Regions from separate parts of the Pseudomonas sp. 3B-A001-10F genome, predicted to be linked through region 2. Evidence: predicted binding sites of a transcription regulator. Region 2 holds the regulator's gene; each other region holds the start of a gene.
The links. Region 2 encodes sigma-54, which starts transcription at its own class of promoters, with help from an activator protein. Its sites were predicted from a motif close to ANTGGCATNNANNTTGCTNT; they were not measured.

Region 1 (10,556 bases), on a different contig from region 2:
AGTCGCTTGATAGAGAGCCCCTGAAGTTCAGGGGCTTTTTTTCGTCTGGCGTTTGGCGTGGATTTCGCAGTGCCAGCCAAATCGTTTCCCCCTCACCCCAGCCCTCTCCCCCAGGGGCGAGGGGGAAAGGGAGCCGATTTTCGCGTTTTTCATTACTTGAGTTCGACTCAGGAATTTCAGGTCGATGTATCAAGCCCAAACACCTCGGTCAGTCCCCTCTCCCTTTGGGAGAGGGTTAGGGTGAGGGGCTCTTCGCGATGGAGTGCCTTCTGCCGGCCTTGAACCCTTGCCCCCATCGGCGCATCTTTATTCCTGTCGCACCACAAGAATAAGGAACCGTCATGTTCGATATCAGCACGTTCCCCAAGGCCGATGCCGTCCGCCGGGCTGCGCAATTGAGTCAGGAAGACTATCGGCGCCTGTACCGCGAATCCATTGAACACCCCAGCACCTTCTGGGCCGAACAGGCCACGCGGTTCCTCGACTGGAGCACGCCGTGGCAGACCGTTCAGCGCTACGACCTGAAAACCGGTGAAGCCGCCTGGTTTGCCGGTGCGAAGCTGAACGTCAGTTACAACTGCATCGACCGCCATCTGGACAAGCGCGGCGATCAGACCGCCCTGCTCTGGGAGGGCGACGACCCGGCAGAATCAGCGCAAATCACTTATAAAAAACTCCATCACCACGTCTGCCGCCTGGCCAACGTGCTGAAAAGCCGTGGTGTGAAGAAAGGCGACCGGGTGTGCATCTACATGCCAATGATCCCCGAGGCCGCATACGCCATGCTCGCCTGTTCGCGGATCGGCGCAATCCATTCGGTGGTGTTTGGCGGTTTCTCCCCTGACTCCCTGCGTGACCGCATCCTCGATGCCGATTGCCGCACGGTGATCACCGCCGATGAAGGTGTGCGCGGTGGCAAGTTCGTCCCGCTGAAGCAGAACGTCGATAAAGCCCTGCAAAGTTGCCCCGACGTAAGTACTGTCGTGGTGGTCGAACGCACCCAGGGCAAAGTCGATTGGGTCGAGGGTCGCGACCTCTGGTATCACCAGGCTGTGCGCGAGGTCAGCGACGATTGCCCACCGGAGCCGATGGACGCCGAAGACCCGCTGTTCATCCTCTACACCTCCGGCAGCACCGGCAAACCCAAAGGCGTGCTGCACACCACCGGCGGCTACCTGCTGCAAGCGGCGATGACCTTCAAGTACGTGCTCGATTACCGCGACGGCGAAGTGTTCTGGTGCACTGCTGACGTCGGCTGGGTCACCGGTCACAGCTACATTGTCTACGGCCCGCTGGCCAATGGTGCGACCACGCTGATGTTCGAAGGCGTGCCGAGCTATCCGAGCAGTTCGCGTTTCTGGCAGGTGATCGACAAACACAAAGTCAATATCTTCTACACCGCGCCGACCGCCCTGCGCGCGTTGATGCGTGAAGGTGCCGAACCGTTGAAGGAAACCTCGCGCGCCAGCCTCAGATTACTCGGCAGCGTCGGTGAGCCGATCAACCCGGAAGCGTGGGAATGGTATTTCAATGTCGTCGGAGAACAGCGCTGCCCCATCGTCGACACTTGGTGGCAGACCGAAACCGGCGGCATCATGCTCAGTCCCCTGGTCAGCGCCCAGCGAATCAAGCCTGGCTGCGCCACGCAACCGATGTTCGGCGTGCAACCGGTGCTGCTCGATGAGCACGGCAAGGAAATCAAAGGCGCCGGCAGTGGCGTGCTGGCGATCAAGTCGAGTTGGCCAGCGCAGATCCGCAGCGTCTATGGCGACCCGCAGCGCATGGTCGACACCTATTTCAAACCCTACCCCGGCTACTACTTCACCGGCGACGGCGCACGCCGCGATGAGGACGGCGATTACTGGATCACCGGGCGCATCGATGACGTGATCAACGTCTCCGGCCACCGCATCGGTACCGCCGAAGTGGAAAGCGCACTGGTATTGCACGACAGCATCGCCGAGGCCGCCGTGGTTGGTTACCCCCACGACGTCAAAGGTCAGGGCATCTACGCCTTCGTCACTCCCATGAACGGCACCGAACCCAATGACGAGTTGAAGAAAGAATTGCTGGCCCACGTCAGCAAGGAAATCGGCAGCTTCGCCAAACCGGATCTGATCCAGTGGGCGCCGGCCTTGCCGAAAACCCGTTCAGGCAAGATCATGCGGCGCATCTTGCGCAAGATCGCCTGCAACGAACTCGACAGCCTGGGTGATACCTCGACCCTGGCCGATCCGAGTGTGGTGCAAGGCCTGATCGACAAGCGCCTCAATCAGTAACACCCCGGGCGCGGTCCATCGGCCGCGCCCTCCCTTCTTCACTGAGTGTTCATGGAATTCATCCGCAGCCGTATCGAACAGCAACTCATGAGCCTGACCGGGCTGTCGCTCGGTCAGCTCGACCTGGAAAACCCCAAGGGCGATCCCGGCCTGTTCGGCCCGGATTCGATCAGTTGGCAGGTGCACGGGGATTTCAGCAGCATGTTGATCGGCGGCATCAGCGCGCTGTTGCTGCAAGCTTTGCATCCGCTGGCATTGGCCGGGGTCTGGGATCATTCGAACTTTCGTGAGGACATGCTCGGGCGCTTGCGGCGCACCAGCCAGTTTGTATCCGGTACCACGTTTGGCTCGCGCCGGGACGCCGACTGGTTGATCGAGAAAGTGCGCACCATTCACCTGCAAGTGGTCGGCACCGCGCCGGACGGACGACCTTACGCGGCCAGCGATCCGGATTTGCTGACCTGGGTGCATGTGGCGGAAGTCAGCAACTTTCTTGCCGCGCATTTGCGCTATCGCAACCCGCAGTTGTCAGGCATGGATCAGGATCGCTATTACGCGGAAATCGCCGTGGTGGCTGAACGTTTGGGCGCGCGGGATGTGCCGAAATCGCGGCAAGCCGTGGCCGAGTATCTGCAACGCATGCGCCCGCAGTTGCTGTGCGACGAGCGCAGCCGCGAAGTCTTGCGCCTGCTGCTCGACGCCCCGGCGCCGAGTGTTCTGGCGCGACCGTTTGGCGATCTGATGATGAAGGCCGGGATCGACCTGTTGCCGGACTGGGCCAGCGACATGCTCGACGTCCGCCAGAGTTCGCTGCAACGGCAACTGATTCGCGCCAGCGTCAGACGCAGCGCACCGATGCTGCGCTGGGCAATGCGCAATGGCTCGGTACAACGCGCCAAACGCCGGATGGGCTTGAGCTGAAAACTTCGTCGGACGCCTTCGCGAGCAGGCTCGCTCCCACATTTGAAATGCATTCCCATGTGGGAGCGAGCCTGCTCGCGAAGGGCGCAACTCGATTGCCCGCCAAGCTGCTAAACTCCCGCGCCCCCATTCTCTCCAGCAAGGCGCCCGCATGTCTTCCTTGAATCAGGCGCTGCGCGCCGCCCTCGATCAACGCCAGGATCTGCTGGCCGAGTTGCACCGCCAGGGCACCGATTGCTATCGGCTGTTCCATGGCAGCCAGGAAGGCGCTGGCGGCCTGACCATCGACCGCTACGGCCCGCAACTGCTGGTGCAAAGCTTCCACCAGACGCTGGAGCGGAACGACCTGCTGCAACTGCACGGCATGGTTAATCAGAGCCTGGGGATGGAAACCTTGCTGGTTTACAACGACCGATCCCGTGGCAACTCGCGCATTGACCGCGAAGACAGCGTCTACAAAGCTGAAGACGCGGCACTGGCCGATCTGGTCGGCCACGAATGGGGCCTCAACTACCGGGTGCGCGGACGCCATGCCGGGCAGGATCCCTTGCTGTTCCTCGATCTGCGCAACACCCGTGGCTGGGTCAAGGATCACGCCCAAGGCAAATCCGTGCTCAACCTGTTCGCCTACACCTGCGGCGTCGGCCTCAGCGCGGCCGCCGGTGGCGCGCGTGAAGTGTGCAATCTGGATTTCGCCGAAGGCAATCTGGCGGTCGGTCGCGAAAACGGCCTGCTCAACCCGCAGTTGCCCGAGATGGAATTCATCCAGTCGGACTACTTCCCGGCCATCCGCCAACTCGCCGGGCTGCCGATCAGTCAGCGCCGTGGACAAAAACTGCCGAGCTACCAGCGCCTCGATCAGCGCCAATACGATCTGGTCCTGCTTGATCCGCCAGCGTGGGCCAAGAGCGCATTCGGCACTGTCGATTTGCTGCGTGACTATCAGAGCCTGCTCAAACCGGCCCTGCTGACCACCGCCGACAATGGCGTGCTGATCTGCTGCAACAATCTGGCGAAAGTCAGCATGGACGACTGGCGCGAGCAGGTGCTGCGCTGTGCCGAGAAGGCCGGGCGACCGGTGCGTGAGTGGAGCGTGATGTCCCCAGGCGCCGACTTCCCGTCGATGGATCAGCAACCGCCGCTGAAAACCCTGATTCTGCAGCTGTGACACTCCCGCACAGCCGACAACTATCCAATGTGGGAGCGAGCCTGCTCGCGAAAGCGGTGTGTCAGTCAACAGATAAAGCGACTGATACGACGCCTTCGCGAGCAGGCTCGCTCCCACATGGAAAGCGTTCCTACAGAAGAATCTGAACAATCCTGCTCCATGCGATGTACTTCGGAACCAGAATCGCGTGCCATACTCCAAGGCACTCCGATTCAGACAGATGAAGCCGCACATGCCCAAAGGATTGATTCGCGCGATTGGCGCCTTGTTGACTGCTCTGGCCCTCTACAGCCTGCTGGGGTTTCTGATTTTGCCGGGCATCGCCCTGCGTGTGGCCAATCAACAACTGGCCAACTACGCAACAGTGCCTGCGCATATCCAGCGTATCGAGCTCAACCCGTTCAGCCTTGAAGTTACCTTGTGGGGGCTGGTGATCGGCGAGCCGGGCAAGGAACAGATCGGTTTCGATCGCCTGTACGCCGACCTGCAAATCGACAGCCTGTGGACCAAAGCCCTGCATCTGGCCAACATCGAACTGGACAAGCCGAAGAGCGAAATCCTCTTCGCCAAAGACGGCAAGCTCAACCTGCTCGGCCTGTTCAATGTGCCGGCCAGCGAGCCGACCCCGGCCGACCCGGACGCCAAGCCCTTCCCGCTGCGCATCGACAACATCAAACTGGCCGGCGGCGTCGTGCACTTTGAGGACGTGCGCCCCAGCGAACCCATCGAGTTTCTCTACGATGACCTCAGCTTCGAGCTGAAAAACCTCAGCACCCTGCCCGAAGACAGCGCCGACATGACCCTGGTCGCCATCGGCCCGGCCGGTGGCCGGATCGACTGGAGTGGCAATTTCAGCCTGATCCCGTTCACTTCCGAAGGCACCCTGAAAGTCACCGACGGCAAGATGAAAGCCTTCTGGCCCTACGTGCGTGACTCGGTGCCTTTGGTACTCGAAGACGGCGTGATCAGCCTCAGCAGCGAATACAAACTCAATCTGTCGAAAGAAACCGAACTGCAGTTGAACAATGTCGCAGTGAGCATCGCGCCATTCGCCATCAAGGCTCCGGACGGGCGGCCACTGGCGAAACTCGAACGCCTCGACGTCAGCGAAACCTCGGTGGATCTGGCCAAACAACAAGTGGTGGTCGGCAAGATCCGCAGCAACAAACTGGAAACCTGGGCGGCGCTCGAAGCCGACGGCCAACTCGACTGGCAGAAACTGTTTGCCAGCCAGCCATCGAAACCGGCTGCCAAAGCGGCTGCCGAACCGGCGAACACACCGGCAGCTGCCGACTCGCCGAAAACCCCACCGGCGCCGAGCAAACCGTGGCAAGTGCTGCTCAAAGACGTGCAATTGCGCAATTACACCGTGCATCTGGCCGACCGCTCGGCCAAACCGGCAGTAGCACTGGACATCACACCGCTGAATGTCGATCTGCAGGATTTCGACAGCCTCAACGGCTCGCCCTTCAAGCTCAAGCTCGATAGCGGCGTGGGCAAACAAGGCAAGATCACGGCTGACGGCACGGTCAATCTCGCCCCGGTCAACGCCCAGCTCAATGTAAAAACCCAGGACATCGACCTGCGCGTCGCGCAGTCCTACATCAACCCATTCATTCGCCTGGAACTGCGCAGCGGCATGCTCGGCAGTGATCTCAAGGTCAATCTCAAGAGCACCGAGCCGCTGGCCCTAAGCGTCACCGGGCGCGCGCAGATCGATCAACTGCACACCCTCGACACCCTGAAAACCCGCGATTTCCTCAAGTGGCAGCAGGTGGTGGTCGAAGGCTTGAACTATCAGCACGGCGACAGCCTGTCGATTGACAAGGTCAACCTGTTCCAGCCTTATGTGCGGTTCATGATCAACGACGATCGCACCACCAACATCGACGACCTGCTGATCCCGCAACCGGCCGACAGTGGCGCGAAAAGCACCGCAGCGAAACAGGCCAGCAACGAGAAACCGTTGGGCATTCACATCGGTGGCATCGCGATCAACGACGGCTCTGCCAACTTCGCCGACTTCAGCCTGACGCCGAATTTCGCTACCGCCGTGCAACAACTCAACGGCCAGATCGGCACCATCGACAGCCGTCAGGCGAAACCGGCCAGCGTCGACATCAAAGGCAAGGTCGATCGCTATGCTCCAGTGACCATCAAGGGCGCGGTCAATCCCTTCGACCCGATGGCCAGCCTCGACATCGCCACCAGTTTCAAACGCGTCGAGCTGACCACGTTGACGCCCTACTCCGGCAAATTCGCCGGTTACCGCATCCGCAAGGGCCGGCTCAACCTCGACCTGCATTACCTGATTACCAAGGGCCAGCTAAAAGCCGAAAACAAAGTGGTGGTCGAGCAATTGCAGCTCGGTGAGAAAGTCGACAGCCCGGATGCTGTGAGCCTGCCACTGAAACTGGCGATTGCCTTGCTCAAGGACGTCGACGGCAAGATCTCCATCGAGTTGCCGGTGACCGGCGACTTGAACAACCCGCAATTCAGCGTGATGCCGATTGTCTGGCAGACCCTGCGCAATCTCATCGTCAAAGCCGCTGCCGCACCCTTCAAAATGATTGGCGGGCTGATCAGTGGTGGCAGTTCGCAAGACCTTGGCACCGTGTCGTTTGCTCCGGGTTCCAGCGAGTTGAGCAAGGATGCCGAAGCGGCGCTGATCAAACTGTCTCAGGCGCTCAAGGAGCGCCCGGCCCTGCGTCTGGAAATCGAAGGCACTGCCGCGCAGAGCAGCGATGGTCCATTGCTCGCCGAGCAGCGTCTGGAGCGTGAATACCAGTACAACTACTACAAGATGCTCCAGCGTCGCGGCGATAAAGTCCCGGCGCAGGCGTCATTGCTGCAAGTGCCGGACAACGAGAAAGGTCCACTGCTCGAAGGCATTTACCGCACCCGCCTGAAAACCCAGCCACCGGCGCAATGGAAGGATCTGGGCAAGGAAGAACGCACGGCGAAGATGCGCGAAGGCGTGATCAAGTTCTGGAGTGGCAGCGAGGTGTTGTTGCGTCAGTTGGGTCAGGACCGTGCCAGCAGCATCAAGGATTATCTGGTCGATAAAGGCCAGCTGGCAGACGACCGCGTGTACTTCATCGACGCCAGTCTCGGTGAAGCCGAGAGCGATGGCCGCGTGGTGACGCAAATGCACCTGGATGCCGAATGATGAAACTGCAGTGGCTGGCCTTGATCGCAATGACCTTCGCGGCCAGCCACGCCTCGGCGTCCGATACCCTGCGCTGCGGCAGTCAACTGATCAGCCTGGGCGACCGTTCCAGCGAAGTCCTGCAAAAGTGTGGTGAGCCGGTCAGCCGTGATGTCTTGGGTTACAAGCGCAGCGCCAACCGCCGCGAGGAGTTTCAGGTCGAGGAATGGACCTACGGCCCGAGCAACGGCATGTACCAATACCTGCGCTTCGAAGGCAACCGCCTGCGGCAGATCAACAGCAAACGCGGTAACTGATCCAAATCACTTACCCATGTGGGAGCGAGCTTGCTCGCGAAGGCGTCTGGTCAGTCAAATCCATTGTGACTGGCATACCGCTTTCGCGAGCAAGCTCGCTCCCACAGTTGTTTTGCGGTGCCCTTCGATTCTTTCGTCCCTGAAATAGAACAGGCCCCGACACAAGTGCCGGGGCCCGTAATGGTCACATCCGTGTGACCGTTCGCATGAACTCTAAAGTTGCGGCAGACGTATTGCTCGGCCCGTCTGTCGCGCCTTCTCCCGGTCCAGGCGAGAAGTCATGCCTTACTCGGCTTTCAGGCCGTCAGCGGAGACCGCTTTAACGCCTTTGATTTTCTTGGCGATCGCAACAGCAACGTCTTTCTGCGATTCAGTTACAGCAGTAGTCGACGAAAGCGATACAACGCCTTTGTTGGTTTCTACTTTGATGTCAGTACCTGGAATGCCTTTTTCGGTGACCAGGTCAGCTTTGACTTTGGTAGTGATCCAAGTGTCGGAAGTAGCTTCTTTAGCCTGGGTGACTTCACCGGCAGCCAGAGTCATTGGAGCCTGGGTAGCCTGAGTGGATTGTGCGAATGCACCGGAAGCCATGGTCAGGGTCAGCGCGGTAGCAGCAGCGGCAGTGATAGCGAACTTCTTCATACGAGTAACTCCTGTTTTTCTGGAAAGTCTGCTGGTTGTCTTGTCAGCAGGGTTACCAAGGTAGTTGCGAACGCTGTGCCAACTTTTTAGAACGAACAATATTCTTAATAATCAACAACTTACAGATATCACCAATTTCCGAAATCATGCAATTTGCATGAACTGGCCAATGTTCGCATGCAAGTTGCGGTTTTTGGGAAAGTTCCTAAGACGCTGAAATTATTGAAGCTTTTTAGAAGTGTGAACCAAGAAAAATGCCCCGCATTGCGGGGCATTTGGCAGTCCATCAACAACTCAGGTACCGCTGGCAGTACATCCTTTTGGCGAATAGTCCGGTGCAACGGTCGTACCGCAAGTCCATACGCCCGCACCGGTTCCGGAGGAACGAGTAAGCGTGATGGTTTTATCCAGCACCGGACCTGGCGCATTTTTAATCGTGCAGACGATCGAACCTGCACCCGAAGATGCGGTACCTGTTGCAGACACTGAGCAGTTGGAGGTTAAAACAGTTGCACTGCCAGCCACGTTTGTATTGGTAGGATCGGTGCCCTGATTGATCACATCCTCAAACGGCACTTTCATCGCACTGATTTCCGCCAGCCCCGCCGTCACCTTCGACCGCGCCTGATACTTGGAATACTGCGGCAAGGCGATGGTCGCCAGAATCCCGATGATTGCCACCACGATCAGCAGTTCGATCAGCGTAAACCCTTGTTGTTTTTTCATAGACACGCTCCATGCATGAGTCGAAATCTCATGATCTGAAAGTGACGCAGCATAGGCCATGCCAATGCCTTCAAGACCCGCCCATTGGGGCGCGAAGCGCTTGCAACGCCAATTCCTACAACCTGCAACCGCACTATCTGACACTTTTTGTCACCTGCACCCGCCGTGTTTGGCGCTGTCACTTGACTAGGCTATAAGTCATGAACGGCAAGCGTGCGGAATCCCCATGAATGACATCGCTCTGAGCGGTCTGGCCAAGCAATTGGTCCAGGCCGAACTGCTCACGGAAAAAAGCGCCCAGCAAGCTTGGCAACAGGCCCAACGCAATCGTCTGTCGCTGGTCAGCTATCTGGTGCAGAACAAACTGGTCAAGAGCTCACAGGTCGCCGAGATCGCCTCCGAGCATTTCGGCATGGCCTTGCTTGATCTCAATTGCCTGGACAAGGAAACCCAGCCCAAAGGCCTGGTCAGCGAAAAACTCGTGCGTCAGCATCACGCCATGCCCTTGTGGCGTCGCGGCAACAAGCTGTTCGTGGGCATTTCCGACCCGAGCAATCATCAAGCAATCAACGACATCCAGTTCAGTACCGGGCTGAGCACCGAAGCCATTCTGGTCGAGGACGACAAACTTACCGATGCCATCGAAAAATTCTTCGACACCCACACCAGCGGTCTCGAGGACATGGCCGATGTCGATCTCGACGGGGTCGATGTCGAGTCCGTCGACGACAGCAAGCAGGACGCCATCGGCGGCCTCGACGCCGACGATGCGCCGGTGGTGCGCTTCGTGCACAAGATGCTGCTCGACGCGATCAAAAGCGGTTCTTCCGACTTGCACTTCGAGCCTTACGAAAAAAACTACCGGGTGCGGGTGCGCACCGACGGCATCCTGCGCGAGGTTGCCAAACCGCCGATTCAACTGGCCGGGCGCATCGCCGCACGCCTGAAAGTCATGGCCAGCCTGGATATTTCGGAACGGCGCAAACCTCAGGACGGGCGGATCAAGATGCGCCTGTCAAAAAGCAAATCAATCGACTTCCGGGTCAACACCCTGCCGACCCTGTGGGGCGAAAAAGTGGTGATCCGGATTCTCGATCCGTCCAGTGCGCAGATCGGTATCGACGCGCTCGGCTATGAGCCCGAGCAAAAGGATCTGTACATGGCTGCACTCAAGCAGCCACAGGGCATGATTCTGGTCACCGGGCCGACCGGTTCGGGGAAAACCGTATCGCTGTACACCGGCCTGAACATCCTCAACACCGTCGACATCAATATCTCCACCGCCGAAGACCCGGTGGAGATCAACATGGAAGGCATCAACCAGGTCAACGTCAATCCCAAGCAAGGGCTCGACT
Region 2 (10,556 bases):
CACCACTGATGCCACCGCGCCCCAACAATGCGTGAAACAGAAACAGCGTCGCACGACCGAACACCGCGACGGCATCGATCGCCGCCTCGCCGAACCGGCGTACGCGTTCTATTAATGAAATTCTGCGCATCAGCGCTTCCCCAGAAGATCTGCGCGGTAATCCGTCGCTGGAAAATGGTACGGCACCGGGCCATCGGGATCGCCGGTCATGAACTGACGGATACGCGGCTCGTCCGAGTTCATCAACTCGTCCGGCGTACCCTGCCCCAGCACCTGACCATCACCGACGACATAGATGTAGTCGGCAATGCTCGCGGTTTCGGCCAGATCGTGGGACACCACGATACTGGTGATCCCCAGTGCATCGTTGAGCAGGCGGATCAGGCGGACCAGCACGCCCATGGCGATAGGGTCCTGCCCGACGAACGGTTCGTCATACATGAGGATCTGCGGATCGAGCGCAATCGCTCGCGCCAGTGCGACGCGGCGCTTCATGCCACCGGACAGTTCGTCCGGCATCAACTCGATGGCACCGCGCAGACCGACCGCCTGCAATTTGAGCAGGACGATGTCGCGGATCATTTCTTCCGGCAAATCGGTATGAACACGCAGGGGGAAAGCCACGTTCTCGAAAACATCGAGATCGGTGAACAGTGCGCCGCTTTGAAACAGCACACCCATGTGCTTTCGCGCATCGAACAGATCGCTGCGCGAAAGCGCAGGCAGGTTCTGGCCGTTGACCCAGACTTCGCCGCTGGCAGGGCGCAGTTGTGCCCCCATCAATCGCAGCAGCGTGGTCTTGCCACACCCGGAAGGTCCCATGATGCCGGTGACCTTGCCGCGCGGGATGCGAATATCGACGTTATTGAAAATGCTGCGCGCACCGCGCTTGAAGGAGACTCCCTTCAGCTCGACCGCGTAGGCGTTATCGGCACTCATCTAAACTCCTTGCGATGCAGCCTCTCACTCGGACGCCTGTCTTTACTTAAAAAGTACGTACATCCCGGGCAGGCCGAACTGGCGGCGAACTATATCACTGCAAAGGCTACGCGCCCAAGGCTTGTACCAGCCTGTGTTCGGCGATATGACAGGTGCGCAGGCTCTTTTCCCGGGTTTTGGTAACGAGTAATGACAAAGCACGACGAACTTGCGTGAGGCTTTGCAACATAACCGCTATAATCGCCGCCTTTTCATCGGGCTATACGATTTCTGACATGAGCCAATCCAGCGACCTGATTCAATCGGCACAACGCACCATCCAACTCGAAGTGGAAGCCGTACAAGGCTTGTTGCCCCATATCGACGCCGATTTCGTACGCGCTTGCGAGATGATTCTGGCCAGTAAAGGCCGTGTAGTCGTGGTTGGCATGGGCAAGTCCGGGCACATCGGCAACAAGATTGCAGCCACCCTGGCCAGCACCGGCACCCCGGCCTTTTTTGTCCACCCGGCCGAAGCCAGTCATGGCGACATGGGCATGATCACTCGTGACGATGTGATTCTGGCCCTGTCGAACTCCGGCTCGACCAATGAAATCGTAACCCTGCTGCCGTTGATCAAACGTCTGGGCATCCAGCTGATCAGCGTCACCGGCAACCCGCAATCGCCGCTGGCCAAGGCTGCCGAGGTCAATCTCAATGTTCATGTCGAGCATGAAGCCTGCCCGCTGAACCTGGCACCGACCTCGTCGACGACCGCAGCACTGGTCATGGGCGATGCGCTGGCCGTGGCACTGCTGGAAGCACGCGGCTTCACCGCCGAAGATTTCGCTTTCTCGCACCCGGGTGGCGCCCTCGGCCGTCGCCTGCTGCTGAAAGTGGAAAACGTCATGCACGCCGGACAAGAGTTGCCGCAAGTCCAACGCGGCACGCTGCTCAAGGACGCACTGATGGAAATGACCCGTAAAGGTCTGGGCATGACCGTCATCCTTGAAACCGACGGTAAACTCGCCGGGATCTTCACCGACGGCGACTTGCGCCGCACGCTGGATCGCAGCATCGACATTCGCAGCGCCACCATCGACCAGGTAATGACGGCCCACGGCAAGACTGCCCGCCCGGAAATGCTGGCCGCCGAAGCCCTGAAAATCATGGAAGATCACCGAATCAACGCATTGGTAGTCGTAGACGAGGAAGATCGCCCGGTCGGCGCCTTCAACCTCTCCGATCTGCTACGCGCAGGAGTCATGTAATGAGCAACGATCTGCTGCAACGCGGCAAAGCGATCAAACTGGCGGTTTTCGACGTCGACGGCGTCCTCACCGACGGTCGCCTGTACTTCCTTGAAGACGGCAGCGAGTTCAAGACCTTCAATACCCTCGATGGCCAAGGCATCAAAATGCTGATGAACGCCGGCGTGCAGACCGCTATCATCAGCGGTCGCAAGACACCCGTCGTTGAACGTCGAGCGAAAAACCTGGGGATTCCCCACCTGTTTCAGGGCCGTGAAGACAAACTGGTCGTGCTCGACGGCCTGCTTGCGCAACTGGGCCTAAGCTATGAAGAAGTCGCCTACCTCGGTGACGACCTGCCTGACCTGCCGGTGATCCGCCGGGTAGGCTTGGGCATGGCAGTGGCCAACGCTGCCGATTTCGTCCGCGAGCACGCCCATGGCGTTACCCGCGCCCGTGGTGGCGAAGGCGCCGCCCGCGAATTCTGCGAATTGATCCTGCGCGCCCAGGGCCGCCTCGATGCGGCCAACGCCGCGTACCTGTGAGCCAAACCATGTTCAGCAAAAAATTTCGTAACTTCCTGCTGTTCGGCTGCATCGCTGCGATTTTCGCAGCGGTCGGCTATTGGAATATCAGCCCGGAACGCTTTCTCGACAAACCACCGGTCACCTCGGTTGAAACGCCTATCGACTGGTATGCAACCAACACGCATACCCTGCAATACCTGCCGGATGGCAAGGTGCAGTATGAGATGACGTCCGAAAAAGCCGAGCACGTGAAGGCAACCGACGTCACGCTCGTGACCAAACCCGACCTGAACATGTATCGCGGAACAGAATTTCCGTGGCACGTGACCAGTGAGCGCGGTGAAGTGAACTCAGGCGGCACCGAAGTCGAATTGATCGACTCGGTACGCGTTGCGCGCACCGATGAAAAGAAGCGTGACATCCTGATCACGTCCACTCGCATGACCGTGTTCCCGCAGCAGGAATATGCGCAGACCGAGCAACCCGTTAGAATCGACGGCGCTGGCGGTGTATCGACTGGCGTTGGAATGAAAGCGTACCTGAAGGAAAGCAGGATACACCTGCTATCGAACGTAAGAGGACAGTATGAGGCTCGTTAAAACCCTCCCTATTTTGCTCAGTCTGGGCGCAGCACTGGGAAGCGTGAGCGCCTGGGCTCTGCCGAACGATCAGCAGCAACCTATCCGCATTCAGGCCGACGACGCCCAACTGGACGACAAGAACGGCATCGCCACCTATAAAGGTGATGTGATCATCACCCAAGGTTCGATGATCGTTAAAGGCAACACCGTCACCATGACTCGCGCGCCGAATGGAGATATCGACGTAGTGACCTCCGTGGGCAACCTGGCTTATTTCGAGCAGCTGCAAACCCAGGGCGACACCAAACCGGTTCAAGGCTACGGCGTGACGATTCAATACCATGCCCAGCAAAACCGCGTCGTGCTGATCGACAAGGCCAAGGTCGTCGACAAAGACGGCAACGTCACTCAGGGCGAGAAAATCGTCTACGACACCGTGAAGAAACTGGCCAGCGCTGGTCGCGCTACCGGCAGCAAGGTCACCGAAACGCGTCCGCGCATCGACATGGTGATCCAGCCGAAGAAGAAAACCGACGAGAAAACCCAGTAATGGCAACTCTGAAAGCTCAGCACCTGGCCAAGGCCTATAAAAGCCGCCAGGTCGTGCGTGACGTCAGCCTGTCGATCGACAGCGGCCAGATCGTCGGCCTTCTCGGCCCGAACGGTGCCGGCAAGACCACGTGTTTCTACATGATCGTCGGCCTGGTACAGGCCGATCAGGGTCGCGTGCTGATCGACGATCTGGACGTCAGCCACCAGCCGATGCACGGTCGCGCCAAGGCCGGTATCGGCTATCTGCCGCAAGAAGCGTCGATCTTCCGCAAACTGTCGGTGGCCGACAACATCATGGCCATCCTCGAGACCCGTCAGGAGCTCGACAAGGCCGGCCGTCGCAAGGAGCTGGAAAGCCTGCTGCAGGAATTCCACATCAGCCACATCCGCGACAACCTTGGCATGAGCCTGTCCGGTGGTGAACGTCGCCGGGTGGAAATCGCTCGCGCGCTGGCAACGGCACCGAAATTCATCCTGCTCGACGAACCGTTCGCCGGTGTCGATCCGATCTCGGTCGGCGACATCAAGCAGATCATCCACCACCTCAAGGCTAAGGGCATCGGTGTATTGATCACCGACCACAACGTCCGTGAGACGCTGGACATCTGCGAAACCGCTTACATCGTCAACGATGGTCAACTGATCGCCGAAGGCGATGCAGAAACCATCCTGGCCAACGATCTGGTCAAGGAAGTGTATCTGGGCCACGAGTTCCGCTTGTAAGCGTAACAGTGCCCGGTGCGCCGCCCGGGCGCTGTATCGATTCAAGCAGGAATTAATACGCTTTAATTGTTACAGCGCTCTAGGCAAACACTTCAGTTTCAGGCATATAATTTGCTTAAGTTTGGCGCCCCGGCGCCCTGTAGTGGATGGCGCATAGCGCCGGCGAATAAGGTGTTAAGCCCCTGCCATGAAACCATCGCTAGTCTTGAGAATGGGCCAGCAGCTGACGATGACACCGCAGCTGCAACAGGCCATCCGCCTGCTCCAATTGTCGACCCTGGATCTGCAACAGGAAATCCAGGAGGCGCTGGAATCCAATCCGATGCTCGAACGCCAGGAAGAAGGCGAAGACTTCGACAATTCCGACCCCATGGCCGACAACGCCGAACAGAAGCCCAACACCGAGATCCAGGAACCCTCGTATCAGGAAACCGCGCCCACGGTGGACAACCTGGAGGAAGGCGACTGGAGCGAGCGTATCCCCAACGAACTGCCGGTCGATACCGCCTGGGAAGACGTCTATCAGACCAGCGCCAGCAGCCTGCCCAGCAGCGATGACGACGAATGGGACTTCACCACCCGCACGTCCGCCGGCGAGAGCCTGCAAAGCCACCTGTTGTGGCAGCTGAACCTGGCACCGATGTCCGACACCGATCGCCTGATCGCCGTCACCCTGATCGATTGCATCAACAATCAGGGCTACCTGGACGAAACCCTCGAAGAAATCCTCGAGGCGTTCGATCCGGAACTCGACATCGAACTCGATGAAATCGAAGCCGTCCTGCACCGCATTCAGCAATTCGAACCCGCTGGTATTGGCGCGCGCAACCTTAGTGAATGCCTGCTGCTTCAATTGCGTCAGCTACCCGCCAAGACGCCTTGGCTGGCTGAAGCGAAACGTTTGGTCAGCGATTACATCGACCTGCTCGGCAGCCGCGATTACAGCCAGTTGATGCGCCGCATGAAGCTCAAGGAAGACGAGCTGCGCCAGGTCATCGAACTGGTGCAAAGCCTCAATCCGCGCCCTGGCTCGCAAATCGAATCCACTGAAGCCGAATACGTTGTCCCTGACGTCATCGTGCGCAAGGACAACGAGCGCTGGCTGGTCGAGCTGAATCAGGAATCGGTGCCGCGTCTGCGCGTCAACGCCCAGTACGCCGGTTTCGTCCGCCGTGCCGACACCAGCGCCGACAACACCTTCATGCGCAATCAGTTGCAGGAAGCCCGCTGGTTCATCAAGAGCCTGCAGAGCCGCAACGAAACCCTGATGAAAGTAGCCACCCAGATCGTCGAGCATCAGCGCGGCTTTCTGGAGTACGGCGACGAGGCCATGAAGCCGTTGGTTCTGCACGACATCGCTGAAGCGGTCGGCATGCACGAATCGACCATTTCCAGGGTGACAACGCAGAAATTCATGCATACCCCGCGCGGTATTTATGAACTGAAATACTTTTTCTCCAGCCACGTCAGCACCTCCGAAGGCGGCGAATGCTCGTCCACGGCGATCCGCGCGATCATCAAAAAACTGGTTGCCGCGGAAAATCAGAAAAAGCCGTTGAGTGACAGCAAGATCGCTGGTTTACTGGAGGCACAAGGCATTCAGGTGGCTCGCCGCACCGTCGCCAAGTACCGCGAATCCCTCGGGATCGCGCCTTCGAGCGAACGCAAGCGGTTGATGTAAGCCACGTTACAGCGTTCCAGTGGCAGGCTATCCAGCCTGCCGCTTTATGCACTGGCAACGAAGGAGAAGCTGTATGCAAGTCAACATCAGTGGACACCAACTGGAAGTGACCGAACCTCTGCGCACCTACATCAACGAAAAACTCGACCGATTAGAGCGCCATTTCGACAAGATCACCAACGTGCAAGTCACGATGTGCGTCGAAAAGCTGAAGCAGAAAATCGAAGCCACCTTGCATATTCCCGGCGGAGAAGTGGTTGCCAATGCCGAGCATGACGACATGTATGCCGCCATTGACCTACTGACCGACAAGCTGGATCGTCAACTCAAAAAGCATAAGGAAAAGACCCAGAGCCTCCTCCAGGGCGCGACCGGTCGATAACCCCCCATTCCATGATCCGACTTGAAAGTATCCTGACCCCCGGCCGTTCCCTTGTGAACGTGCCGGGCGGCAGTAAAAAGAAAGCCCTCGAACAAATTGCCAACCTGATCGCCCGCGAAGTGGCGGATCTGGAGATGCAAGATGTCTTCGAGGCGTTGATTGCCCGTGAAAAACTCGGCTCCACCGGTTTTGGCAACGGCATCGCCATTCCTCACTGCCGCCTCAAGGGTTGCACAGCACCGATCAGTGCGCTGATGCACCTTGATGCTCCGATTGATTTCGACGCCATTGACGGCGCACCGGTTGACCTGCTGTTTGTTTTGCTGGTCCCGGAGGCTGCCACCGATGCGCACCTGGAGCTGCTGCGCCAGATCGCCAGCATGCTCGATCGCAAGGAAGTGCGTGAAAAACTGCGCAGCGCTCCAAGCAATGAAGCGTTGTATCAGGTTGTCCTGGACGAGCAGAACGGGCACTAATCATGCGCTTGATCATCGTCAGTGGCCGTTCCGGCTCGGGTAAAAGTACGGCTCTGGATGTCCTTGAGGACAACGGCTATTACTGCATCGACAACCTGCCTGCAGGCTTGCTGCCGGAACTGGCCGAACGCGCGCTGATTCACACGGAACTGGCGCAGCCGCTGGTAGCCGTGTCCATCGATGCGCGCAACCTGCCGAGCCACCTGACACGCTTTCCAGAACTGCTTGAAGATGTCCGGGCCAAACACATCCAGTGCGACGTCCTGTATCTGGACGCCGACGAAGAAACCCTGCTCAAGCGTTTCTCCGAAACCCGCCGTCGTCACCCGCTGAGCAACGCCAACCGCTCACTGGCCGAGGCGATCCAGGATGAAACCGCCCTGCTCGGCCCGATCGCCGACCTCGCGGACCTGAAGATCAACACCACCAATCTGAACCTGTACCAATTGCGCGACTCCATCAAGCTGCGTCTGCTGAACCAGCCGGAGCCGGGGACCGCATTTCTGGTCGAGTCCTTCGGCTTCAAGCGCGGCATGCCGGTGGATGCGGATCTGGTGTTCGATGTGCGCTGCCTGCCCAATCCGTACTGGAAGCCGGAACTGCGCGCGCAATCGGGTCTCGATGCGCCGGTGGCTGAATACCTGGCGGCACAGCCGGAGGTCGAAGAAATGTTTCAGGACATCTTCACCTACCTGCACAAGTGGCTGCCGCGCTTCGCCGCGAGCAACCGCGCTTACGTCACCATTGCCATTGGCTGCACCGGCGGGCATCACCGCTCCGTCTACCTGACCGAACGTCTGGGTCAGGCCCTGCAGAAAACCCTGAAGAACGTCCAGGTTCGCCACCGCGACCTCACTTAAAGGATTCACACCGCGATGCCTGCTCTGGAAATCGAAATCATCAACAAGCTGGGCCTGCATGCCCGCGCATCGGCCAAGTTTGTCGGGGTGGCCGGGCAGTATCCGGATTGCACGATCAGAGTGGGCCGCGATAAAGACCACACGGTCGATGGCAAAAGCATCATGGCGATGATGATGCTAGCGGCTGGCAAGGGCACCAAGATCTATCTGAGTACCGAAGGTGAAAAGGATCAGGAGGCGCTGGATGCGCTGGTGGCGTTGATCAACAACTACTTCGACGAAGGCGGCTGACAGCCAAGGTCAAAAGATCGCAGCCTGCGGCAGCTCCTGCATTGGAAAACGTTCCCAGCAGGAACTGCCGCAGGCTGCGGTCTTTTGCTCTGCTTCAACCCAACGCCGTATCCATCACCATCATCAGACAAAACCCGATCAACAGGCCAAGACTGGCCAGTTTGTCATGACCATTGCGTCGCGACTCGGGAATCACTTCATGGGTCACTACCAGCAACATCGCCCCCGCCGCCAGAGCTAGTCCTAATGGCAACAACACCTGCGCCAGACTGACCAGCCACGCACATAACAACGCAAACACCGGTTCGACCAGACCTGACGCCGCACCGATCAGGAACGCCCTGACCCGCGACATCCCCGCCCCGGCCAACACCAACGCGATCACCAGACCTTCCGGGACATCCTGCAAAGCGATACCCATGGCCAGGCTGTCCGCATCCGGCATGCCGCCGCCAGCAGAAACGCCGACGGCCATGCCTTCAGGGATGTTATGGGCAATGATGGCGAACACGAACAACCAGATCCGTGGTGGAATCACCGGATGCTCGACGGTGCCGACGAGCATTTCCGGGGACGCGCCGGAAACCTTGCGATCGACCAGATACAGCCCGAACGCACCCAGCATGATGCCGAAGCAGATCAGGCCGCTGGCGCCCCACGGTGTCAGTCCGAGGCTTTCGGCGGCAGCAATGCCCGGCACGATCAGCGAAAACGCCGTCGCCGCCAGCATCACCCCGGCACCAAAACCCAGCAAGGTATCACTGAGTGCCTGCGGCATCCGCCGGATCACCAGCACTGGCACAGCCCCGAGCGCCGTGCCGAGGGCGCAGATCGCACCGCCCTGCAACGCGCGCAACAGCCTCGGTTCCAGATTCAGCCATTCCAGTCCGTGGGCGACCAGCAAAGTCATGCCCGCCAACAGCAACAGCGATCCCACTGCGTAACGAAACATACGCCCACTTCCGATCGCCAGTGTTTCAGTGCCCATAGTCAGCCTTGGATTGTTTTTATAGAAGACTTAAACCAGCGCAGCCTGATAACGCGCAGCGACTTCAGGCCAATTGATCACGTTATAAAAGGCGTTGATGTATTCCGGCCGACGGTTCTGATACCGCAGGTAGTAGGCGTGCTCCCAGACATCGAGGCCGAGAATCGGCGTGTTGCCGTTCATCAAGGGGCTGTCCTGGTTGCCGCTGCTTTCCACCAGCAGTTTTTTCTCCGGGGTCACGCTCAGCCAGGCCCAGCCACTGCCGAAACGGGTCAGTGCGGCTTTGGTGAAGGCTTCCTTGAAGCTGTCGAGACCGCCCAATTGCTCATCGATGGCCTTGGCCAGCGCGCCGTCCGGTTTGCCGCCGCCGCTTGGCACCATCACTTCCCAGAACAGCGAGTGATTGGCGTGACCGCCGCCCTGATTGATCACTGCCGCACGGAGTTTTTCCGGTAGATCCTTGACGCTGGCGACCAGTTTTTCTACCGGCCATTCGGCGTATTCAGTGCCTTCTACGGCGGCGTTGAGATTGTTGATGTAGGTCTGGTGATGCTTGGTGTAGTGGATCTCCATAGTCTGCGCATCGATGTGCGGTTCGAGCGCGTCGTAGGCGTAAGGCAAGGCAGGCAAGGTAAAAGCCATTTCAATGGACTCCATGGTGATGGGGGGCAGGTGCGCGGCGCGCATTGCCGGTATCCGGATGCAGCAGGCGTTGGGTGCGCGGGTATTCACCGTGCTCGCTGATGAAATTCAACAGCTCGACGTAAGTCTTGCTGCTCTGGCGCAGCGCCGCTTCACGCAAGGCCAGGCGCTGACGTTCGTCCTGCATGGTCTGCAACAAGCGTTGATGGATGGCGCAGAGGTATTCGGCGCTCTCCTCCGGCTGATTCAGGCGCAAGTGCAGATCGGCCAGGTTGTGGTGGGAGATGACGCAAGCCGCCACCGCTTCGTCGGCATCCGCCCAGCGTTCGAACAACACTTGCGCCAGGGCCAGGGCTTGCAGGTAAGCCTCACGGGCGTCGATCAGTTCGCCGAGCATGAAGCAGCGATTGGCCCTTTCGATCGTGCGTTTCCAGTGCTCCATGGTGAGCCTCCAAAGCGGTTGCGGGGTTTACACGCCGCCGGCGGTGAGTTTCTCGGGGTTGAGCAACTCTTCCAGTTGGCTGCGCGACAGGTCGGTGTGTTCCAGGGCGACGTCGATCACTGCACGGCCTTCCTTGTAGGCCTGCTTGGCGATTTCGGCGGCTTTCTGGTAACCGATGATCGGGTTGAGCGCGGTCACCAGAATCGGGTTGCGCGACAACGCTTCTTTAAGGCGCGACTCGTT
Region 3 (10,556 bases), on a different contig from region 2:
GCGGTCAGCTACTACGCGATCCAGGCGTCCTGCGACCTGGCTGACGAGCGTGGCGCGTACGAGACGTTCCAGGGTTCGCTGTGGTCCAAAGGCATCCTGCCGCTGGATTCGCAACAGATCCTGATCGAAGCCCGTGGCCAGAAGTACATCGATGTCGACCTGAACGAAACCCTCGACTGGGCACCGGTTCGCGCCCGTGTACAGAAAGGCATTCGTAACTCCAACATCATGGCCATCGCACCGACCGCGACCATCGCCAACATCACTGGCGTATCGCAGTCGATCGAACCGACCTACCAGAACCTGTATGTGAAATCGAACCTGTCGGGCGAATTCACCGTGATCAACCCGTACCTGGTTCGCGACCTCAAGGCTCGCGGTCTGTGGGACTCGGTCATGATCAACGACCTGAAGTACTACGACGGTTCGGTTCAGCAGATCGAGCGTATCCCGCAAGAACTCAAAGAGCTTTATGCGACCGCGTTCGAAGTGGACACCAAGTGGATCGTTGACGCCGCCAGCCGTCGTCAGAAGTGGATCGACCAGGCCCAGTCGCTGAACCTGTACATCGCCGGCGCATCGGGCAAGAAGCTCGACGTGACCTACCGCATGGCCTGGTACCGTGGCCTGAAAACCACTTACTACCTCCGTGCCCTGGCCGCGACCAGCACCGAGAAGTCGACCATCAACACCGGCAAGCTGAACGCTGTTTCCAGCGGCGGCAACCACGGCGACGATTCGGTTCTGGCAGCACCTGCCGGTCCTGCTCCAGTGCCAAAAGCTTGCGCGATCGACGAGCCGGATTGCGAAGCTTGCCAATAAGCTGAGCTGAATCAGGCGTTGCGAGACGTCTGATTCTTCCAGGCAAAAGAAACCCCCGACAGACTTCTGGTGTGTTGGGGGTTTTCTTTTGTGCGCCGTTTACTTTCGGCAGCGCTTACAGAGGTTGCGTACATCCGGCAGAGGCTGCCTGGCTTTCAGGTCGCCTTCGCGAGCTCGCTCCCACAGTGGGATTGGGAGTGTTCAATCGGAGATTGGTCGGAGTGGAGTCGCTGTAAGAGCGAACCGCCAGCCGCAGCACCCGCAGCACCCGCAGCACCCGCAGCAACGGATATACACCCAATCAAAACATCCCCAAAAAATCCCAACAAAAAAGCCCCTCAAAAGAGGGGCTTCCTTGCACAAGCAGCTACCAGAATCAGGTCATCTGAATGATGGTCTGCATGATGGTGCTCTGCGTCGAGATGGTCTTGGCGTTCGCCTGATAGTTGCTCTGGCCCTTGATCAGGTCTACCAGCTCGTTGGTCAGGTTAACGTTCGACTCTTCCAGCGAGTTGGAAACCACCTCACCCAACGTACCGGTTTTCGGCGCATCGTAGCCCGGAATACCCGAAGCGAAAGTCTCCTTCCAGCTAGTGCCGCCGACTGCCTGCAAGCCTTGTTCGTTGGTGAAACTCGCCAGTGCGACCTGGCCAATGGCCTTGCTCTGGTTGTTGCTGAAGTTGGCGAACAGCGTACCGGTACCGTCGATGGTCAGGTTGGTGATCTGGCCAGTGGCGTAACCATCCTGCGTCGGAATCGAACGCGCAGTGTCTGCGTTGTACTGGGTGGTCTGAGCCATCGAAATGGTGATACCTGCCGGGTTCGCGGCCGCACCATTAGCCTTGAACGTACCATTGACGACATTACCCGGCACCCAACCCGTGAGCTTCAGGTCACTGCTGATCACCGGGCCAGGCAGAGTGCTGACCTGCGTCAGCTTGCCAGCGGAGTCAAAGGTCATGGTGGAAGGCACCGGCGCAGTGACTTTTGGATCACTGCCCGTTGCATCCGGGTTACGACCGTCCACCAGGGTATAGACCTTCCAGGTGTTGGCACCGGTTTTCACCACGTACTGATCCATGGGGTGCATGTTGCCCTGGCTGTCATAGATCGGCGTGCTGAACGATTTGGTGTAGGTCGCGAGGTTGCTCGGATCGAACTTGCCGGCGGCCACTGTGTCGTCGATCACTGGCGCAGTCGAGTTCAGGTTGATGGTCGAGGTCACCAACGAGGTGGACTTAGGCGCCAGGTTTGAAGTGTCGATCTTGAGGTCGGTCAACACACCATTGACGATCTTACCGTTGGCATCCACACCATAACCTTGCAGACGCGAGGTGTAGTCGGTGTTGGTGATGTAACCGGCGTTGTCGACCTTGAACGTACCGGCACGGGTGTAGGACACCGAGCCATTGTTGCTCATGGTGAAGAAACCGGAACCGTTGATGCCCATGTCCAACACGTTGCCGGTGTTGTTGATGTCACCTTGGGTGAACTGCTGGGAAACGTTGGCCAGACGCACACCGTTGCCGATCACTTTGCTGCCGCTGCCCAGGCGAGTCGACGAGTAAACGTCTTCGAATTCTGCACGGGACGATTTGAAACCGGCGGTCGCGACGTTGGCGATGTTGTTGCCGGTCACGTCCAGTTGTTTGTTGGCTGCATAGAGACCGCTAAGGCCGATATTGAAAGACATATTCCACTCCTTTGTGCCGGTTAGTCGGCTCTATATACCAATGGTTTGTACTTTGGACAGGGCAACGGTGCCCTTGCCGGACAGGTTGAGCATCAGCTCGCCGCCGGTCTGGCTGATCGTCACGCTGGTGACGGTGGCCGGCAGGTAGGTCGCCATGTCGGTCGAGGTGCCATTGATCGATGCGTTGGCCTTGACGGTATAGGTACCGGTCTTGACCAGATTGCCGTCCTTGTCCTTGCCGTCCCAGGTGAAGCTCGCGCTGCCTGCGGCGCGACTGCCCAGATCGATGGTGCGAACCACCGTGCCGCTGCTGTCGGTGATGCTGACCGTGCCGCCGGCAATCGACGACGGAACGGTGACCGAGCCGGTCATGCCTTTGCTCGGATCGTCGAGCTGAACCGAGTTGGTCTGCACGATCACATTGCGGCCCACCAGCGACGAAGCCTGCAACGCCTGCGAGGAGTTGTAGTTGCCGGCCAGCGAGCTGACAGTGCTGTTGAGGGTGGTGATCCCCTCAAGGCTGCTGAACTGTGCCAACTGCGCAACGAAGGCACTGTTGTCCTGCGGATCAAGCGGGTTCTGGTTTTTCAGCTGGGTGACCAGCAATTGCAGGAACGCATCCTTGCCCAGTGCCTGGCCGCCGGTGGCGCTGTTGGTAGCCGAAGCAATGCCACCGGTGGTCGAACTGGTCTTTTTCGACGAGTTCGACAGGATGTCATTCATGCTCAAGCTGCTGGTGGTATCGGAAACACTCATGGCCGTCGCCCCTTATTACTGACCGAGGGTCAGTACCTTCTGCATCATGGTTTTGGCGGTGTTCATCATTTCGGCATTGGTCTGGAACGAGCGGCTCGCGGAAATCATGTCAGCCATTTCTTCCACCACGTTGACGTTCGGGTAGTAGACGTAGCCTTTGGCGTCGGCCGCCGGATGGTTCGGCTCGTAACGCGCTTCGAGGTTGCTCTGGTCTTCGACCACACCGAGCACCTGTACACCCTGACCGGCCGCGTCCTGGCTCTGGAACAGCGAATTGCTGCCGCTGTTCTGGCCGCCCTGGAACATGGTGGCGAACACCGGGTGACGGGCGCGATAGGTCTGGTCGATGCTCGACGAGACGGTTTCGGCGTTGGCGATGTTCGACGCCACGGTGTTCAGACGCGTGGTTTGTGCGCTCATGCCGCTGCCGGCAATGTTGAAAACGCTGGACAGGGACATGGATTACTCTCCGCGCAGGGCTGACACCAGCCCTTTGAATTTGCTGTTGAGCAGGGTGAAGCTGGCCTGGAAGCCGACGGCGTTTTCCGCGTAGTTCGACTGTTCCAGTTGAGCGTCCACGGTGTTCTGGTCGATCGACGGTTGCATCGGCGTGCGATACATCAGCGATTCGTCGCCATTGCCCAGGCCTTCAGCTTCGATGTGACGGCTGTTGGTCATGTTCAGGGCGATGGTGCCGTTAGCGTTTTTCTGGGTCTGTGCTTCAAGCACTTTGGAGAAATCCAGATCCCGAGCCTTGTAGTTCGGGGTGTCGGCGTTGGCGATGTTGTTGGCCAGCACTTCGGCACGCTGGGCGCGGAAGCCCAATGCCTTTTCGTGAATGCCGAGCGCTTTATCGAAGCTGATGCTCATGTCGGGAACCTTCAGGTGACCGGTTTTTCGTAACTGAGCTTTAGCAAGCGCCGTGCCAAACGGCAAAACACCCATAAACCGGGGCTTTGCAGGGAGTCGGCAAAGCGGCAATGCCAGAAAAGCGGCAACCGGTTTCCGCCGGATGCCGCTTTTCTGCCGCTTGCCGTCCTTGCCAGGTCAACGCATATCCCCTGCTCGCGAAGGTGGCGTGTCAGTCGCCAACTGTTTTACTGACAGACCGCTTTCGCGAGCAGGCTCGCTCCCACAGGGGGGGTGTGGTGTTCGTGAGAAATAAAATAATTGGGGCATAAAAAAACGGGAGGCCTTAAGGCTTCCCGTTTTTTTGTATTGCCGCTGCAATCATTTCGCCTGGTAAATAATCCCCGGGCTGCACTGCACCATCTGGTAATGATCCGGCAAACCGTTCAACGCTTCGGAAGCGCCAAGGAACAGATAACCGCCCGGCTTCAACGTGCTGTGAATGCGCAACAGGATGTCTTTCTTCACTTCGGCAGAGAAGTAGATCAACACGTTGCGGCAGAACACGATGTCGAACTTGCCCAGCGCGGCATAGCTGTCGAGCAGGTTGAACGAACGGAACTCTACCCGGTTCTTGATCGGCGCCTTGATCACCCAGCGGCCCGGCCCTTTCGGGTCGAAGTAACGCTGCAGGCGTTCCGGCGACAAACCACGACCGATGGCCAGGCTGTCGTACTCGCCGGTCTTGCAGTTGGTCAGCATAAGGCCGGACAGATCAGTGGCAACAATCTGCACGCCCATCTTCAGTTGACCAAGGTTGGTCCGCTCGAACTCGTCGATCGACATCGACAGCGAGTACGGTTCCTGGCCCGACGAGCACGCCGCTGACCAAATCCGCAAGCGCTGGTTGGGGCTGGCCTTGATCGCTTCAGGCAGCACCTTGTTCTTCAAGACTTCAAACGGATAGGTGTCACGAAACCACAGGGTTTCGTTGGTCGTCATGGCATCAACTACCTGCTCGCGCAAACCGCTGCGCGGCTGGGTCTGGATGCGCTGAACCAGCTCACCCAGGGATTTGATGCCTTGCTGCTCCATCAGTTTGTTGAGACGGCTCGAGACCAGGTACTGCTTGTTTTCACCGAGCAGAATGCCACAGGCTTTTTCCAGGAAGACCCGGAACTGTTCGAAATCCAAATTACCCGTAGACAATGATGCCGCCTCTTAAATCGTGTTGACCGCCAGGAGCAAAACGCTCCTAGCTGATATCTGCTGCTTTGATCCGGTCGACTACCCGGGATGCGAGGTCATCAGGACGGAATTTGGCCAAAAAGTCATCTGCACCGACTTTCTTGACCATCGCCTGATTGAATACCCCCGACAACGAAGTATGCAGGATGATATGAAGCTTTTGCATGCGTGCGTCGCCGCGGATTTCCGCCGTCAGGGTGTACCCGTCCATCTCCGGCATCTCGATGTCGGAAATCATCATCAGGAACTCTTCTTCCGGCTTCTTGCCCTCATCGACCAGCTTGCGCAGGTAATCCAGCGCCTGTTTGCCGTCGTTCAGCGCCACCACTTCGACCCCGATTGTCTGCAGACAACGCGTGACCTGCTTGCGCGCCACCGACGAGTCATCGACCGTCAAGACACGCAATGACAGTGCCTTGGTCTGGGTCTCGACATCGACCACGCCCACCGAAATCGCTTCCGGTGTCGGCGCAACTTCCGCCAGCACTTTCTCGACGTCGATGATTTCGACTAACTGATTGTCCACCCGAGTCACAGCCGTCAGGTAGTGATCGCGCCCCGTGCCCTTGGGCGGTGGATGAATCTCTTCCCAGTTCATGTTGACGATGCGCTCCACCGAGCGGACCAGGAAACCCTGGGTCTTGGTGTTGTACTCCGTGATGATCACGAACGGGTTGTTCTTGTCCTTCAACGCTCCGGAACCGGTGGCCATTGCCAGATCAAGGATCGGAATGGTCGCCCCCCGAATATTTGCCACCCCGCACACGACAGGACTGGACTTGGGCATCAACGTCAGCGACGGGCACTGCAACACTTCCCGCACCTTGAACACGTTGATTCCGTAGAGCTGCTGACCGTCGAGACGGAACAACAACAGCTCCAGGCGATTCTGCCCCACCAGTTGCGTGCGCTGGTTCACCGAATCCATTACACCAGCCATGCCCAGACTCCTACACCAACGCCAAGTGTTGTTGCGACGCACATTCATTGCTAAACGGCACGGCGCTTGCTTTTTAACTCGTATGAACGCTCAAACGACATTTTTCCGACACCTGACCTCCCGCGCTCGCAAAAGCCTTTGCGCGATGTCCGCCGTCTGCTGCTTTTTCGCTGGCAGCCCTGCCATTGCTGATGCGGTTACCTTGCCTGACATGCTTATCGGCGTCACTCAGGGCTTTCTTGAGTTCACCGTAGAAGACTATCTGGCCACCAGTCAAACGGAAGGCCGCTACGAGATCGAAGTAAACCAGCTCGACCCTCGTATGCGCATGCCTATGTGCGACAAGGAATTGACAGCGACTTTGGAGAGTCCGGCACGTCCGCTGGGCCGGGTTACCGTGAAGGTCCGCTGTGAGGGCGCCTCGCCCTGGACTGTGTTCGTGCCCGCTCAAGTCCGCCTGTTTCGCGAGATTGTGACAACCACCCGACCGCTGAAACGTGCAGGGATCATCGAACCACAGGACGTGACCCTGCGTGAACGCGACGTGAGCACGATCAACCAAGGCTTTCTGACCTCGGTAGACGAAGCGATCGGGCAGAAATTAACCCGACCAACGGTAGCCGATCAGGTCATTACCCTGGTCCATCTGGAACAGGCGGAAGTCATTCGCAAGGGTGATCAAGTGGTCATTACTGCGCGCAGCGGCACGCTCGCCGTGCGCATGCCCGGTGAAGCGCTGGCCAATGGTGGTTTGAAAGAACAGATCCGGGTGAAAAACCTCAACTCGCAACGGGTCATCAAGGCGCAAGTCACCGCGCCCGGCCAAGTGGAAGTGGCGATGTAGAAAACTGGCGCTGCCCCCGGCTGTTCCCTAAACTGTGCCGCAGCAGGACACGCGCCGGCGCATGCAAGGCTCATTGTAAATGTGCCTAAAGTTTTCCAGGGGATGGCCGAAAACATGGCAAGCGTCCAAATTCCCAGAGGTTTTTATCATGGTCATCGATTTCAGCCGTTTGAACAGCTCCTCGTCACTTACGGGCAGTACACGTACCAGCAGCGCCAAGGAAACCGCCGAAACCGGTACCTCCGCGCCGCTGAATACCCAGGCCGAACCGGCCAGTACCGCAAAAAGCGGGGAATCGGTACACCTCAGCAATGAGGCTCAACAGTTGCAGAAGGTCACTGACAAGCTGCGCGATCAACCTGCTGTCGACAAAGCCCGTGTGGCCGAGTTGAAAGCCGCGATTGCCGATGGCAGCTATAAAGTCGACAGCAACCGTGTAGCCAGCAAACTGCTCAACTTCGAAGCCCAGCGCTAGGCTTTTGCCGGCGCCAGGCTTTTGGACGCTTAAAACCCAAGGCCAGCCATGCACGACACTAATTTATTGCAATTGATCAACGACGACTTTGCTCCAGCTCAACAATTGCTGGAGTTGCTGCAAACCGAATCCCTCGCGTTGCACGGTCGCGACATGCCCTTGCTGGAAGAAATTCTGGCGCATAAACAGGCATTGATCATTCTGCTTGAACAGCATGGCCGCAAACGCAGCGAAATCCTCGCCAGCCTCAACTTGCCGACAGACCGCAGCGGTCTGGAGCAACTGGCTGGCCAGTCGAGCATTGGCGAGCAGTTGCTGAGCCAGGGCGATGCCCTGACCGATCTGATTGCTCAATGCCAGGCGGCCAACCTCAAGAATGGCCAGTCGATCCAGATCCAGCAGGCCGCCACGGCCAATCAGCTGAAGATCCTCACCGGCGGTGAAGCGCCGGCGCTGTATAACGCCAGCGGTACATTTGCCAAACCCGCCACACCGCGTCCGCTCAGCCAGGCATGAGCCGTTGATGCGCCAGCTCTATCAACCCGCGAAACATGCTGGCAAAATGCTGGCTAGTCGTCATATTTTGTCTGGAGATTGATAAACCGTGTCCAACGCCCTCAGCGCGGATGATGCTCCGCAGCCCCCTAAGGTGCTTACCACGCCACTGGAAATCTCCAGCAACCTGCGCCAGCTGCAAGAAAGCCACGATCCGCTGATCATCACCTTTCATGAGCGCAGCCAGCGCTTCCAGAGCTATCTGATCAAAGTCGACCGCGACAGCGCTACGATCGCACTGGACGAGATGATCCCGCGTGATGGCGAACGCTTCCTGCAGGCCGGTGAGCCATTCAAGGTTGAAGGTTTTCATGAAGGCGTGCGCATCGCCTGGGAATGCACCGGCACGCTGAATATCGAAGAATCCGAGGGTGATCGTTTCTACACCGGCGCACTGCCGACTGAAGTGGTTTACCACCAGCGCCGCAATGCCTTCCGCGCAGCACTGAAACTGACCGATCTGGTCAGCGTTGAACTGGGCGGTGAAAAACTCAAGGCGCCAATCAACGGCAAACTGCTGGATATCTCCGCGACCGGCTGCAAGCTGCGTTTCGAAGGTGATATCACCGACCGCCTGCAATTGGGCCAGGTTTATGACCGCTTGATCGCCCCGCCGCTGTTCGGCAACCAGCCGATCTCCGTCGAATTGCGCTATCTGCATTTCGAAGAAAAACTCAACATCACCTTTGCCGGTCTGCGTTTCCACAACATCAGTGGCCAGGCTGCGCGCAACGTTGAGCGTTTCGTGTATCAGTTGCAACGTGAAGCACGCCGTTTCGACAAAGACGATCTCTGATTCGTTGCGGCCAATAAAAAGGGCAGTCCTTGGCGGGACTGCCCTTTTTTTATGCGCGGTGTTTTTGTTCAGTTCAGGGTCTACCGCCACTGAGATCAGGCGCGGGTTTATCGGTATCCGGTTCGACTTCTGCCGCAGGCTCTGACGGAGTATCAGCTTCAGGCTCGGGACTTGCCGGCGCCTGCACAGGGTCTTGCACCATCTGCTCCTGCACCACCTGCTCATCTACCCGAGGATCAAGGGCCGCCACCAGCGGTGAGCTGGACATGCTGTCCGGCATGGCCACGTGATGCAGCGGCGCATCGTCGACCTGATGCAGATTGGTCACGGCTTTCGGCCGTATCCGCCATACCAGCACCAGCGCGAAGAAGCTGAAGAACGCATACAGGCTCTGACTGCCGAACAGCTTCATCAACACACCTGCCAGCAACGGCCCGATGCTCGCGCCGACACCATAAGTCACCAGCAGCATCGCCGTCAGCGACACGCGGCGATCACCTTCCACATGGTCATTGGAGAATGCCACCGCCAGTGGGTACAGACAGAACTGCACCAGCGAGCACAGGAAACCAACCCCGAACAACACCTCCAGCGGAACCTGCGGCAGCACGGCCAACGGCAACGCCGCCACCGCCAGAAACCCGGCAAAGCAGCGAATCAACAGCGCACGGTCATAACGATCGGACAACCAGCCCAACGGCCACTGCACCAGTAAACCGGCAAAGATGCAGCTACCCATGAACAGACCAACCTGCTCGGTTGATAGCCCTTGTTGCGAGGCGTACAGCGGTGCCAGACCGTAAAACGAGCCGATGATCAAACCGGCACCCAGCACCGTACTCAACGACTGCGGTACGCGCTTGATAAAGAAGCGTGGCTCCATCGGCGCCGGATGCAGTGGCGCCGGGTGAATCCGCCGCGTCAATGCCACGGGCACCAGACACAGGGCGAAACACAGCGCGACCAGCATCAGCAGTTCCAGCCCCAGGCCCGGGTGCATGACCAGAATCAGTTGGCCGAGGACCAGGCCCAGGTACGAAGCGATCATGTAGCCGCTGAACACCAGGCCACGCTGATTGGCGTCCGCCTGTTCGTTGAGCCAGCTCTCGATCACCATGTATTGGCACATCATGCCCAGACCGACGATGGTCCGCAGCACCAGCCACGCCGGCAGCCAATCGACCAGACCGTGGCCAAGCACCGCCGCCCCGACGATCCCGGCACAGGCTGAATAAGCACGGATGTGCCCGACCCGGGCAATCAGTCGGTGACCGATCTTGCCGCCCAGCACCAGACCGAAATAGTTGGCCGCCATCAGCGCGCCGACCCAGAGGCCGTCGACATTGTCAGCGGCCAGACGCAATGCCAGATAAGTGGATAGAAGGCCCGAGCCGATCAACATCATCAGCGAGGCGAAATACAGTGCTCGAAAGGATTTCCAGATTTGGCGCATCGGCGTTCCGAGCGGCTCCTTGCAGTAAATATCGGGCTACCAGAACGATAGCCCGATGGCGGCGGTACGTCAGGCCTGGGCTGCTAGAACACGTCGTTCCCAGGGAGTGATTTCATCAAAGAAGC

Region 1: the regulator sigma-54 is predicted to act here: its motif matches at 9,248-9,267, upstream of AC0ZWN_RS17990 (pilin).
Region 3: the regulator sigma-54 is predicted to act here: its motif matches at 4,182-4,201, upstream of flgB (flagellar basal body rod protein FlgB).

The regions. Positions count from the first base shown of each region.
Region 1 is NZ_JBQYFW010000019.1:33,868-44,423, forward strand. Features, by position in the region: gene acs (acetate--CoA ligase) at 342-2,279, shown strand; gene AC0ZWN_RS17965 (oxygenase MpaB family protein) at 2,331-3,200, shown strand; gene AC0ZWN_RS17970 (class I SAM-dependent rRNA methyltransferase) at 3,352-4,368, shown strand; gene AC0ZWN_RS17975 (DUF748 domain-containing protein) at 4,589-7,537, shown strand; gene AC0ZWN_RS17980 (DUF2845 domain-containing protein) at 7,537-7,833, shown strand; gene AC0ZWN_RS17985 (BON domain-containing protein) at 8,119-8,475, opposite strand; gene AC0ZWN_RS17990 (pilin) at 8,770-9,201, opposite strand; gene pilB (type IV-A pilus assembly ATPase PilB) at 9,428-10,556, shown strand, end outside.
Region 2 is NZ_JBQYFW010000032.1:7,262-17,817, forward strand. Features, by position in the region: gene mlaE (lipid asymmetry maintenance ABC transporter permease subunit MlaE) at 1-130, opposite strand, end outside; gene AC0ZWN_RS23310 (ATP-binding cassette domain-containing protein) at 130-939, opposite strand; gene AC0ZWN_RS23315 (KpsF/GutQ family sugar-phosphate isomerase) at 1,215-2,189, shown strand; gene AC0ZWN_RS23320 (KdsC family phosphatase) at 2,189-2,713, shown strand; gene lptC (LPS export ABC transporter periplasmic protein LptC) at 2,722-3,294, shown strand; gene lptA (lipopolysaccharide transport periplasmic protein LptA) at 3,281-3,826, shown strand; gene lptB (LPS export ABC transporter ATP-binding protein) at 3,826-4,551, shown strand; gene AC0ZWN_RS23340 (RNA polymerase factor sigma-54) at 4,739-6,232, shown strand; gene hpf (ribosome hibernation-promoting factor, HPF/YfiA family) at 6,306-6,614, shown strand; gene ptsN (PTS IIA-like nitrogen regulatory protein PtsN) at 6,626-7,090, shown strand; gene rapZ (RNase adapter RapZ) at 7,093-7,950, shown strand; gene AC0ZWN_RS23360 (HPr family phosphocarrier protein) at 7,966-8,241, shown strand; gene AC0ZWN_RS23365 (ZIP family metal transporter) at 8,336-9,229, opposite strand; gene AC0ZWN_RS23370 (superoxide dismutase) at 9,260-9,871, opposite strand; gene AC0ZWN_RS23375 (hypothetical protein) at 9,873-10,313, opposite strand; gene AC0ZWN_RS23380 (class II fumarate hydratase) at 10,341-10,556, opposite strand, start outside.
Region 3 is NZ_JBQYFW010000002.1:354,090-364,645, forward strand. Features, by position in the region: gene AC0ZWN_RS04025 (ribonucleoside-diphosphate reductase subunit alpha) at 1-822, shown strand, start outside; gene flgE (flagellar hook protein FlgE) at 1,199-2,515, opposite strand; gene flgD (flagellar hook assembly protein FlgD) at 2,546-3,271, opposite strand; gene flgC (flagellar basal body rod protein FlgC) at 3,287-3,730, opposite strand; gene flgB (flagellar basal body rod protein FlgB) at 3,734-4,141, opposite strand; gene cheR (protein-glutamate O-methyltransferase CheR) at 4,502-5,329, opposite strand; gene AC0ZWN_RS04055 (chemotaxis protein CheV) at 5,376-6,308, opposite strand; gene flgA (flagellar basal body P-ring formation chaperone FlgA) at 6,391-7,152, shown strand; gene flgM (flagellar biosynthesis anti-sigma factor FlgM) at 7,301-7,627, shown strand; gene AC0ZWN_RS04070 (flagella synthesis protein FlgN) at 7,676-8,143, shown strand; gene AC0ZWN_RS04075 (flagellar brake protein) at 8,232-8,978, shown strand; gene AC0ZWN_RS04080 (MFS transporter) at 9,052-10,431, opposite strand; gene AC0ZWN_RS04085 (glutamine synthetase family protein) at 10,501-10,556, opposite strand, start outside.